4 regions of the Herminiimonas aquatilis genome follow, and region 4 is predicted to be linked to each of the others. Evidence: predicted binding sites of a transcription regulator. Region 4 holds the regulator's gene; each other region holds the start of a gene.
What was found. Region 4 encodes sigma-54, which starts transcription at its own class of promoters, with help from an activator protein. Its sites were predicted from a motif close to TGGCANGNAANCTGCTTT; they were not measured.
Positions count from the first base shown of each region.

Region 1: the regulator sigma-54 is predicted to act here: its motif matches at 1,467-1,484, upstream of ACFQO0_RS01685 (transglutaminase family protein).
Region 2: the regulator sigma-54 is predicted to act here: its motif matches at 1,493-1,510, upstream of urtA (urea ABC transporter substrate-binding protein).
Region 3: the regulator sigma-54 is predicted to act here: its motif matches at 1,456-1,473, upstream of ACFQO0_RS03665 (ammonium transporter).

Region 1 is NZ_JBHTCC010000001.1:380,103-383,184, reverse strand. Features, by position in the region: gene ACFQO0_RS01685 (transglutaminase family protein) at 1-1,360, opposite strand, end outside; gene ACFQO0_RS01680 (SapC family protein) at 2,030-2,806, shown strand; gene ACFQO0_RS01675 (hypothetical protein) at 2,803-3,082, opposite strand, start outside.
Region 2 is NZ_JBHTCC010000003.1:292,647-295,728, reverse strand. Features, by position in the region: gene uca (urea carboxylase) at 1-670, shown strand, start outside; gene ACFQO0_RS13800 (GntR family transcriptional regulator) at 717-1,433, shown strand; gene urtA (urea ABC transporter substrate-binding protein) at 1,669-2,922, shown strand.
Region 3 is NZ_JBHTCC010000001.1:794,557-797,638, reverse strand. Features, by position in the region: gene ACFQO0_RS03665 (ammonium transporter) at 1-1,397, opposite strand, end outside; gene ACFQO0_RS03660 (TM2 domain-containing protein) at 1,622-1,972, opposite strand; gene rpsP (30S ribosomal protein S16) at 2,253-2,519, shown strand; gene rimM (ribosome maturation factor RimM) at 2,547-3,082, shown strand, end outside.
Region 4 is NZ_JBHTCC010000001.1:1,755,579-1,758,660, forward strand. Features, by position in the region: gene ACFQO0_RS08165 (hypothetical protein) at 1-392, opposite strand, end outside; gene hpf (ribosome hibernation-promoting factor, HPF/YfiA family) at 518-874, opposite strand; gene ACFQO0_RS08175 (RNA polymerase factor sigma-54) at 970-2,442, opposite strand; gene lptB (LPS export ABC transporter ATP-binding protein) at 2,464-3,082, opposite strand, start outside.

The DNA.
Region 1 (3,082 bases), 1.4 Mb from region 4:
CTTCATACGCGGGCAGCAAGCTGTCAGCGGGCAGCGACAAGGCCTTGACCAGTTCGGTCGCAAAGCGTGTGGCTTCGGCGCTGTCGTAACCATCATCTTTTTCTTCATCGGAAAACAGGGTGGCATCGCGCCACATCGGCTGGCCGTCGATACGCCAGAATATATTCAAGGCCCAGCGCGGCAGCGGCTCGCCCGGATACCATTTCCCCTGGCCGTAATGCACCATGCCGCCAGGCGCAAAGTGATTTTTCAAACGGTGCATCAATTGCCCCGCCAGCTCACGCTTCTTGTCGCCGTGCGCCAGGGTATTCCACTCGGCGCCGTCCATGTCATCGATAGAGACAAAGGTAGGCTCTCCACCTTGGGTCAGGCGTACATCATGTTTTTTCAAGTCGGCATCGACCAGTTGGCCGAGCGCGTCGATGCGGTTCCACTCGGCTTCAGTATACGGTTTGGTAACGCGAGGATCTTCGTGAATGCGCGTGACTTTCATCTCGTGCACGAAGGTGACTTCTGACTTATCGGAGTAGCCAGTGACAGGCGCCGCTGACGATGGCATCGCCGTGCAAGCCAATGGGATATGACCTTCGCTTGCCAGCATGCCGGAAGTCGGATCGAGCCCGATCCAGCCTGCGCCCGGTATATACACCTCGCACCAGGCATGCAGGTCGGTGAAGTCGGCATCAGGACCGTTTGGACCATCCAGCGATTGCTGATCCGATTTGAGCTGAATCAGATAGCCGGAAACGAAGCGCGTCGCCAGCCCCATATTGCGCAGGATTTGCACCAGCAGCCAGCCGGTATCGCGGCAAGAGCCGGTCTTGTTCAGCAGGGTTTCTTCTGGCTTCTGCACCCCGGGCTCCATACGCACCAGATAGCCTATATGTTTCTGCAAGCGCTGATTGATAGCTACCAGAAAATCATTGGTCGGCAGACTCTTTTTCAATAATTCGGCTTTGGTTTCGGCTATCCATTTGGCTTGCAGCGGTCCTGGGGTATCCGCTTTCAAATAGGCGCTCAGTTCGGTAATGAGCTGAGGCGTATAACTGAAAGGAAACTGCTCTGCATATTTTTCAACGAAAAAATCGAAGGGATTGATGACGGTCATGTCTGCCACCAGATCGACGGTAAATTCCAGCACATCGGTCTTTTCCGGGAACACAAAACGCCCGATGTAATTGCCATAAGGGTCTTGCTGCCAGTTGACGAAATGTTGCTCCGGCTCGACAGTCAGTGAGTACGACAGAATCGGTGTGCGAGCATGCGGTGCAGGCCGCAATCGGACCTCGTGCGGTGACAGATTGACCAGCCGGTCGTACTGATATCGGGTTTTATGATGCAGCGCGACGCGAATAGCCATGGATCGAATCTTTCGTTCAACGTTGAAACAGGGTTGGGGGCAAGCATGCGTATTGCTTTTGCAAGTGCATCAGCAGCCCCATTTTTCGATCATTTATGCTTTTCAATAAGCAGAAAGTGTACCCGGGTGTACGCGCGGATAGGCTGAGGAGGAAAAATAAAACGATCTACTTATACGCAAATTTTTCATCTGCGGGCTGGATAACAGCTATAGCTGCTTAAGGTATGTCGCAATGCGCATTATAGCTGTGCAGAGTTCGACATCAGGGCTACACCTCGATAAGAGTACACATATTGAGGTGTATTGAATTTACATAATGGCATTGGAGGAAGGTAAAAAGATTTACTGACCTATGGGTTATCACTGACAGCTATCGGTGCGTGAAGGGTATTTGTCCAGAAAACAAGCTAGAACAATGTTAATTATAAGTAGGTGTTAATAATGCAGCTCTCATCTCTATCTACGCTGATGATTGGCATAAAACATGCTCATCACGACCTATCTCTTTCTTTTGTCGAAGTATTGGGAAACCTGTTGCAGACAATTTCATGCTCGAATTGCGGTTTCAAATTTTGTCGTTAATTAGCTATTTGCTATGGCACAATAGATCGAGCATCTAACCACTTACAGCCATCGGCTATCACTTTTTTCCGTTTATCAGGGACCACAATGACAACAATGATTTTTTACGAACGCGCGATTGCGTTGAATCGTGAACGGCATCAAAAACTGAAAATTCAATTGAAGACGAATCATTTTGCGTTTGCTGCAAAAACCAATTCCGTCCTCATAGCAGGTAGTGAATTGACGGAAGCTTCGCGTGATTACCCTATCGTTTTTATCGGTAAGGAAGGCGGTCCTTTCACGATGGCTGCGCTTGTTGGCTTGGGTGATAAAGACAACTTGCTGGTCAATGACAGTGACAATTGGGAGCCAGGTACTTACATTCCCGCATTCATCCGTCGCTATCCATTTGTGTTGGCCGGTAGCGACGATGCTGAGGCGTTGACTGTTTGCATAGACGAAGCCTACGCAGGTTTGAATAACGAGCGTGGTGAGGCATTGTTCGCTGAAGATGGTACAGAAACGACCTATCTGAAAAACGTGATCGATTTCCTGGTTCTCTTCCACAGTGAAATGAAACGCACGAGTGCCTTCGCGGCCAAGATGTCTGAGCTTGGCTTGCTGACATCCAAAGTAGTGACGATTGAGCGCGAAGGTGTGAAGCAAACGCTGGAAGGCGCCTGGATTGTTGATGAAGTCAAATTAAATGCGTTGGACGATGCCACGACTTTAGACTTGGTGCGTAGCGGTTACATGGGATGGATCTATGCGCATTTGATGTCCTTGAATAATGTGACACGCTTGGCCAAGCGCATGGACGCACGTCGCATCGCTTCAGTTGCACCGACCGCAGAAGAAACTGGCAGTGCAGTAGTTCATTAAACGCTGTGAGCGTCGATGGTTCCTCCGGTCGTAACGCGCGCGTGATAGGTAGTTAAAAACGTGTTGCCGTTGCGATCGGTGCCGCCGGATAAATGACCTGCAAGGTCTTTGCCGGTGCGCGTCAACAATGTGTCAAATTCCTTTTTGCCAATCGCGTAGTGTTCGCACAGCTTGAGCAATAGTGGCTGCAGATCGCTTACGGTTATTCCTGTTTCATACAAATTGATGTCGAAGGACAGGCGAGGGGTATTTTCTTCCTGAACTTCCACAAACAAC
Region 2 (3,082 bases), on a different contig from region 4:
GTACAACCCGGCACGCACCTACACGGCTGAAGGCACGGTCGGTATCGGCGGCGTCTACATGTGCATTTACGGTATGGATTCACCCGGCGGTTATCAACTGGTTGGACGCACGCTGCCGATCTGGAACAAGTTCATGAAGCACGCCATGTTCGTCGACAACAAGCCATGGCTGTTGCGCTTCTTCGATCAGGTGCGCTTCTATCCGGTCTCCGAGGAAGAACTCACGACACTGCGCAATGACTTCCGCGAAGGACGCTGCAATGTCTTGATCGAGGAAGAGATTTTCGACCTCGGCAAGTACAACGAATTCCTCGCACGCATAGAACCGGAAATGGTGACCTTCCGCGCGCAACAGAAAACCGCATTCGATACCGAAGTCGCGCATTGGGCCAGCGCAGGCTTCAACGCCGGTTCGCACGAAGTGGAAAGAATCAGCATCGATGTGGCAGAGCTCACCGGTTCTGTGGTCTCGGCCGATATCACCGGCAATGTCTGGAAGCTGGTCGCAGAAGCCGGCAGCACGGTCAAGATGGGCGATCCGCTATTGATACTGGAAGCGATGAAAATGGAATTCCATATTTCGGCGCCACACGACGGCATCGTCAAGAGCTTCCATTGCCAGCCCGGCATGATGATCAACGCCGGCGATCCGCTGGTTTCGATTGAGTAACTGAATTGAACAAGCTGAACAAGCGCCCTTCTTACCTGGAACCATCATGCTCGATTTGAAAGCGCCGCCCTCTTCCGGAAAAAATGCGAACAATCTGGCGATCCAGATTTATACGCAACTGAAAGCGGATATCTTCGATTTTCGTTTGCTGCCTAGCGACAAATTCAGCGAGGGCGATATCGCCACCCGCATGCAAGTCAGCCGGACACCTGTGCGTCAGGCTTTGTTCTGGCTGCAGCGCGAAGGCTATGTCGATGTGAACTTCCGCAGCGGCTGGCAAGTGCGTGCCTTCGACTTCAAGTACTTCGAAGACCTGTATGAAATCCGCATCATGATGGAAACCAACGCCATCGCGAAGCTGGTGGAACAGGACCTTACCGAACGCCTGGCGACCTTGCGTGATATCTGGCTGATTCCGGAAGCGGAATATCTGACAGATCCAACCACGGTTGCCGCGCTGGATGAGGCCTTTCACGCACGGCTCGTTTCTGCCGTCGGCAACGATGAAATGGTACGCATCCATCAAGACGTCACCGAGCGCATACGCATCATTCGCCGCCTCGACTTTACCAAAGCGCCGCGCATCGAAGCGACCTACCGCGAGCATGCAGAAATCCTGAAAAAAATCTTTGCCAAGGATGTCGCTGGCGCACAAAAAATGATTTGCGGCCACATCGCCGAGAGTCAGGCCGAAGTGAAACGCATCACTTTGTTCATGTTGCAGACCGCACGTGAACGTTATGGCAGTCGGGAGGAAGCATGATTGTTTTCCGTATTAGTTATTTGTGTCAGTTTTCCGCAAGTGCTTGACGAACAAATGCATGGTCTGGAATTTGCTGTTTTTTTGAATAAGAACTGACGTAGGGATTTGAATCAAGAACTTGAATCTGAAGTTTGTTTTTTGTTGCTGTTTTTTTGTGCTGTTTTCCATGTTTGTGCATTGCTTGTTTTTATGTCTTTGGTATTGATTTTTTCATTCACTTTAGGAGCTCACCAAAATGTCACGTCGCACACTATTAAAAGCAACAGCGCTAGGCGCATTCGCATTCTGCGCCTCATCCTGGCTCCCGGCTGCGTTTGCCGCGGATACGATCAAGGTCGGCATTCTGCATTCCCTGTCGGGCACGATGGCTATTTCCGAAACCTCGCTCAAAGACGTCGCGCTGATGACGATCGAAGAGATCAATGCCAATGGCGGCGTGATGGGCAAGAAGCTGGAACCAGTGATCGTCGATCCGGCATCCAACTGGCCATTATTCGCAGAGAAAGCACGCCAGCTGATTTCGCAAGACAAGGTATCCGTCGTGTTCGGCTGCTGGACCTCTGTCTCACGCAAATCCGTTTTGCCCGTCTTCAAGGAGCTCAACAGCCTGCTGTTCTACCCTGTGCAATATGAAGGTGAAGAGCTCGAGAAAAACGTGTTCTACACTGGTGCAGCACCAAATCAGCAAGCGATCCCTGCGACTGAATACCTGATGTCGAAAGAAGGCGGCGGCGCCAAGCGTTTCGTCCTGCTCGGCACTGACTATGTGTATCCACGCACCACCAACAAAATCCTGCGCTCGTTCCTGAATAGCAAAGGCGTCAAAGACAGCGACATCAGCGAAGTCTATACACCGTTCGGCCACTCCGATTATCAAACCATCGTCGCTAACATCAAGAAGTTCGCAGCAGGCGGCAAGACAGCGGTGATCTCGACCATCAATGGCGACTCCAACGTACCGTTTTACAAAGAGTTGGGTAATGCAGGCTTGAAGGCAACCGACGTCCCTGTCGTTGCATTCTCGGTTGGTGAAGAAGAACTGCGCGGTGTCGATACCAAACCTCTGGTTGGTCACCTGGCGGCATGGAACTACTTTGAATCGGTCAAGAATCCTGTGAATGCAGCCTTCATCAAAAAATGGAAAGCCTACGCAGTCGCGAAGAAATTGCCTAACGCGAACACGGTCGTCACCAACGATCCGATGGAAGCAACCTACGTCGGTTTGTACATGTGGAAACAGGCAGTAGAAAAAGCCAAGTCCACCGATACCGACAAGGTCATCGCAGCAATGGCGGGCCAGACCTTCAAGGCTCCATCTGGCTACACACTGACCATGGATGCGACCAATCACCACTTGCACAAGCCAGTCATGATCGGCGAAATCAAGGCTGACGGTCAGTTCAATGTCGTCAACAAAACCAAGACCACCATCCGTGCGCAACCCTGGAGCCCCTACATCGCCGGTAACGAAGGCAAGCAAAAAATGTAAGCAACAAGCCTGAAAAGTAATGGATGCAGCTAATCACTGATGCTTCCGGTTACTGATTGTGCTGCTCACAAAATGTGGCACTGCACCGTATCAAGACTTTGATCCGGTGCAGATGTCCGACAGATTCGAGAAGTAGAGTTCCAGTTGCACCCGCAAAACG
Region 3 (3,082 bases), 960 kb from region 4:
GCATTGACGATGCCCAGAATGATGGCCGTCATGACGGCCGAGAAGACGACGGTGACGATGACGCCGAAAGCTTGATTGCCGAAACTGCTTTCCACGCCGCCTATGCTCTTGACGGCAAACACGCCGGTTAATAAAGCGCCGACGATACCGCCGATCGCATGCACGCCGAACACGTCCAGCGAGTCGTCATAACCCATTCTGGATTTGAGTGCGGTTGCGCCCAGATAGCAGGCCAGGCCCGCGGCGGCACCGATCACCAGTGCACCCGTGACGCCGACGAAACCGGATGCCGGCGTAATCGCGACCAGGCCGGAAACCGCACCGGATACCAGACCGAGTACCGAAGGTTTGCCCCGACGCGCCCATTCTATGAACATCCATGACAAGGCACCCACTGCGGTAGCGATTTGGGTAACCAGCATTGCCATGCCGGCGCGACCATCTGCAGCCACTGCTGAGCCGGCATTGAAGCCGAACCAGCCTACCCACAGCATCGAAGCGCCGATAACGGTCAGCACCAGATTGTGCGGCGGCATCGGCTCTTTGCCGAAGCCCAGACGTGGTCCGATGATGATTGCTGCCACCAGGCCGGACACGCCGGCATTGATGTGCACGACTGTGCCGCCGGCAAAATCCAGAACACCGCGTGCTGCCAACCAGCCTGTCGGTTCCCATACCCAATGCGCTACGGGTGAATAAACAAAAATTGACCACAGAGTGATGAACATCAGCAGTGCCGAAAATTTCATCCGTTCGGCAAAGGCGCCGGTGATCAGGGCTGGCGTGATGATCGCGAATGTCATCTGGAACATCACGAACACGCTTTCCGGAATCGTCGGTGCAATTTCACTGACGGTCAGCTTGCCGGTTTCCTTGAAAAAATCCATGCCGTTTAACAGAACACGATCCAGGCCGCCTATATATGGTGAGTTGGGTGTAAATGCCAAGCTGTAGCCGATGACGACCCAAATGATGGTGACCAGGCAGGTAACGGCAAAACTGTGTGCCATGGTGGTCAGTACGTTTTTCTTGCGCACCATGCCGGCGTAAAACAGGGCCAGGCCAGGAATCGTCATGAATAACACCAGCGCGGTGGAAGCCAATAACCAGGCGGTATCACCCGAATTGATGGATGAGGCGTCGACCAGTGTGGGTTTGCTCATCGGTGCGGCAACGACTGGTTCGGCCGATGCGGCATTGGAACTAGCCGCAGCCGGCTCGACGATCATCGGTGCCGTCAATAATGGTGGCGTTGTTTCAGCGGTGGGAGCTTCACTGTTCGCAGCAACCGGCGGCGCGGTTTCCGGCGGTGCCGGTTGCGCGGAGGCGATATTCAGACACCAGCCTAAAACCAGGATGGCAACTGCCATCGAAGCGGACGTAGAGCGTATGGCCATTGAAACTCCCTCTTTGACTTGAATTAGGCATCCTGACGATGCCATAGCATGTTTCATAAAAGCACTATGCGTGCCATGCTGAGATTCAAATCCGGGTAGAGGGAGCAGGCTTTCATTCCGGGATGAAAGCTTGCCAGATTGCACTGCGGCTGCACACAGCCGAGCTGTGATGCACTGTGATGGGGATGTCGTCGTCGTTTACAGGGTCGCTGCCTGCGAGCGATTCAACCGAATGCGCCGCCAGTCAGGTACAGGTCAAAGGCGCGGGCGATAGTGGCGATCAAGGCCGTTGAACCCAGCGCAAAGGTAACGACGACCATTAAAATCACGGCCCAGCCCGAATTCGAGCTGCGACCTGACTGCGGGTTGTACTGCGCATCCCATTTTTCGTCAGGGGTAAGTCCGATCACCAGTGCGCCTATAAAACCGGCAAAAATGGAAAGTGGCAGCGCCAAAACGTGCACCCACGCCCAAACGTCTTTCTTTCCGTAAAGATAAAAGCGATGCGCGCCCAAGCCGCCGAACAGAGCTGCTAGCAGGGTGCTGAGGGTTTTATTCTTGTGGCGGATGGCCATATAATTTGATCGCTGGTAAAAGAGGTGTTTTTGCTGAAAATGGGCCGGATGGCGGTTTGACTGTGTCGCGGCGTATTGTAACGGCAGATGTCAGGCGGCAAGCGATAACGGCAAGCATGGATGGAGGTTGTTAATATGCAATGTTTTAGCGTTTGCGGCACAAATTTCCCCTGTTTTGCCACGTCGCCGTTGCAAAGGGCGTGAATGAGGTTGCGGCCGCTGCGCTAGTTGGGCTATAATTTGCGGCTTTTTCCGTGTTCAGACACTTTTTGGAAATATTATGGTCGTTATTCGTTTAGCTCGTGGTGGTGCAAAAAAGCGCCCTTTTTATAACATCGTTGCTACAGATTCGCGCAATCGCCGCGATGGTCGTTTCATCGAACGTATCGGTTTCTTCAATCCGGTAGCATCCGGCGCTGAAGAAAGCGTTCGTATCGCTCAAGACCGTCTGGCCTATTGGCAAGGCGTAGGCGCACAATTGTCGCCTACCGTTGCACGTTTGGTCGCTCAAGCTGGTAAAGCGCAAGCCGGCAAAGCAGCAGCTTAAGTTTTGTCCAATCAAACGGCATCGGGAATGAAAGTTCCTGAAGATTTGGTGCTGGTTGGTTACATCTCCGGTGCATATGGATTGAATGGCTGGGTGCGGGTCAGACCCTATTCAGCCGATGCGGATGCGTTGTTGAATGCCAAGACATGGTGGCTGGATAAGCCAGAGTTCCGTGACGTGGCGATGATGCAATCCAAGATTCATTCCGGCGATGTGGTCGCGCAGTTGATGGGTGTGGCAGGGCGAGATGCTGCGGAGGCGCTGAAAGGTGCTGCCGTACAGATTCCGCGCAGTCATTTTCCGGCGCTGTCCGACAACGAATTTTACTGGGTCGATCTAATCGGTCTGGAAGTCGAAAACTTGCAGGGCGAGCATCTGGGTCGGGTCAGTGACATGATGGACAATGGCGCGCATCCTATCTTGCGTGTTGCAGTTCCTCAGGCGACTGATGCTGGCGATGATGCCAAAGCTGCGCAAGAGTTGCTGATCCCGTTTGTCGAGCAGTTCGTCATTACGGTTGATCGGGCGGCGAAAAAAATTACGGTGGACTGGGGACTCGACTA
Region 4 (3,082 bases):
GGCAAGAAAAAATCTGCAGGTAGGTCATTGATGACTTGTGGTTTCTGGCTTAATTCATCCGATTTGAAATAGTAGGATTGAAAGGGTAGTTGTGCACCGATCGGAATTTCAGCCAACGAGGGCGCCGCCGGTAACGATGGTATTTCTGGCTGTATCAGATTGTGGACGTTTTGACTTTTAGTGGCTATGCGCTGAGGCGCATGATCTAATTTTTCACTCAGTAAACGGACAACCACCCCTGTCGTCTCACTGCTATTTTTATTGTTAGTCTCAGCAAATTCAGCGAGCGAGTAAAGAATAAAAGCATGTCCTGAAAGGGTCAAAATCAGCGCGATAGCTGAAATTGGCTTGGCGAGAGAAGAGGGAAAATACTTTTTGCGATGGTCATGCATCCAGTCATTTTATATTGATGTTTAGCGATTTTTAATCGATTTCTGTAGAGCTTTGACATTAAAAAAGGGCGCAATCTGCGCCCTTCATTTTTAGTGACTGATTTTCTCAGCCTGATGATTTCCCGTTAAGGGGTGACAGCAGCGTCGGATTCATCCGGCAATCGTTTGATTGCATCATGTTGATGATCTTGCTGCTTGGTTTTGTATTTGATGACTTGTCGATCGAGCTTGTCGACCAGTGAGTCAATCGCCGCATACAAATTGTCGGCAATACTTTCCGCATGCAGATCCTTGCCTCTCACGCGCAAGTTGATTTCTGCTTTCTGGCGTTTTTCTTTTTCCGGAAGATTGTCTACAGTCAGGATGACTGCAATGTCGATAACGTGATCGAAGTGACGTTTGATACGCTCCAGTTTTCCTTGTACATATTCGCGGATTGCTGGGGTTAATTCGAGGTGATGTCCACTGATTGTGAGATTCATACAGTGCTCCTATGATAATTCACTGGAGGTTCAAGCGCCTTGTTACCTGGCCACAAGAACACAGCAAGGTATAACAAAAACTACTAAGGACAGTTCTACAACGATTTGCGCAAATTGACTGGGGGAATTTTCAAGGCTTCACGGTATTTTGCAACGGTACGTCGCGCCACAACCATACCCTGTTCCGCCAGCATTTCTGCGATTTTGCTATCAGAGAATGGGATTTTCGGGTCTTCAGCTCCTATCAATTGTTTGATCAGTGCCCGTATCGCAGTGGAGGATGCTTCGCCGCCTGTTTCCGTTGCGACATGGCTGCCGAAAAAGTACTTCAGTTCGAACATTCCATGCGGTGTGAGCATGTACTTTTGCGTCGTTACACGAGAAATAGTGCTCTCGTGTAGACCTAGTGTATCAGCTATTTCACGCAACACAAGTGGGCGCATCGCGACAGCGCCATGTGAGAAAAAGTTGCGTTGTCGTTCTACTATCGCCTGTGATACGCGCAGGATAGTGTCGAAGCGCTGACGCATATTTTTGATCAACCATTTGGCTTCTTGCAGTTGCGATCCGAGCGATCCATCGCCCTTGCTTTGCTTCAAAATATTGGCGTACATGCTGTTGACGCGCAAGCGTGGCATGACGTCGTGATTGAGCATGACTTGCCAGCCGTTGCGTGTGCGTTTGACGATCACATCAGGCACCACATAATCGGAAGAGCCGCTTGCGAAAATCGCTCCTGGGTGTGGATTGCATTGTTTGATGATGACTTGTGCTTCGCGCAAATCTTCGTCGTCGCAATCGAGGGCCTTGCGCAGTTTGTTGAAGTCGCGTTGCGCAAATAGAGTGAGATGATTTTCAACAATCGCGAGCGCCATGCGGCGCGTGACCATTGCAACTTTCGGCATGCGTTTGATTTGCAGTGCCAGGCATTCAGAGGCATTGCGCGCACCCACACCAGGCGGATCGAAGCTTTGCAACAGGTTCAATGCAATCTGCAATTCTTCCAGTTCTATTTCCAGCTCTTCCGGCAGGCGCGCGTGGATTTCTTCCAGTTCTTCTTCCAGATAGCCGTTGTCGTTCAATGCATCGATGATCAATTCAAGCAACGCACGATCACGCGTCTCGCGCACAGTTACGCGCATCTGTTCCAGCAGGTGCTCACGCAATGTTGTTTCGTGTGCTTCCAGCTGCGGGCGGGCGTCATCATCTTCCGGTGCTTTCGATGTACGTGCGACATCGTCAAAACTCCATTCGGCATCGCCGTTGGATGATTCGGGTGCGTCTGATGGCGTATCGAAACTGGCTTCGCTTTCCGGGACTTGCGCATTGGCCTCTATGCTTGCGCCTTCCGGTGTGGTTCCGGTAGAGCCGATGGCGCCATCGGCCAGCAAGCGGATCGCGTGATCCAGCGGATCGTCGGTGCGCTCCAGCAGTGGATTGTCTGCGAGAATTTGTTCCAACTCCTGATGCAGTTCCAGCGTGGACAATTGCAGCAGACGGATTGATTGCTGCAATTGCGGCGTGAGTGCCAGATGTTGCGAAACGCGTAGCTGCAGGGATTGCTTCATAGAGTTATCTAGCTTCCGGCATCACATGCGGAAGTGTTCGCCGAGGTAAACCCGGCGCACCGATTCGTTGGCGATAATCTCGTCAGGGCTGCCGCTGGCGAGCACTGCACCTTGATTGATGATGTAGGCACGATCGCAGATGCCGAGTGTCTCGCGCACATTGTGATCGGTGATCAGTACGCCTATGCCGCGCTCTTTGAGGAAGCGCACAATACGTTGAATTTCAATTACTGCTATCGGATCAACGCCGGCAAACGGTTCATCCAGCAAAACGAAACGTGGATTGGTTGCCAGTGCGCGCGCAATCTCGACGCGACGACGTTCGCCACCGGACAAAGACATCGCTTGATTTTCACGCAGCTTCTCGATTTGCAGGTCAGCCAGCAAAGTATCGAGACGTTGTTCGATCTGCGGCTTGCTCAAGGATTTGCCATTGAGGCGCTGTAGTTCGAGCACGGCGCGAATATTATCCTCGACGCTCAGCTTGCGGAATACCGACGCTTCTTGCGGAAGATAGGACAAACCCAGCTGCGCGCGTTTGTGTATGGGCTGGCGCGAGATATTGACACCATCCAGTTCGATGCTGCCGGCATCCGACGGTACCAAGCCGACGATCATGTAAAACGACGTAGTTTTGCCG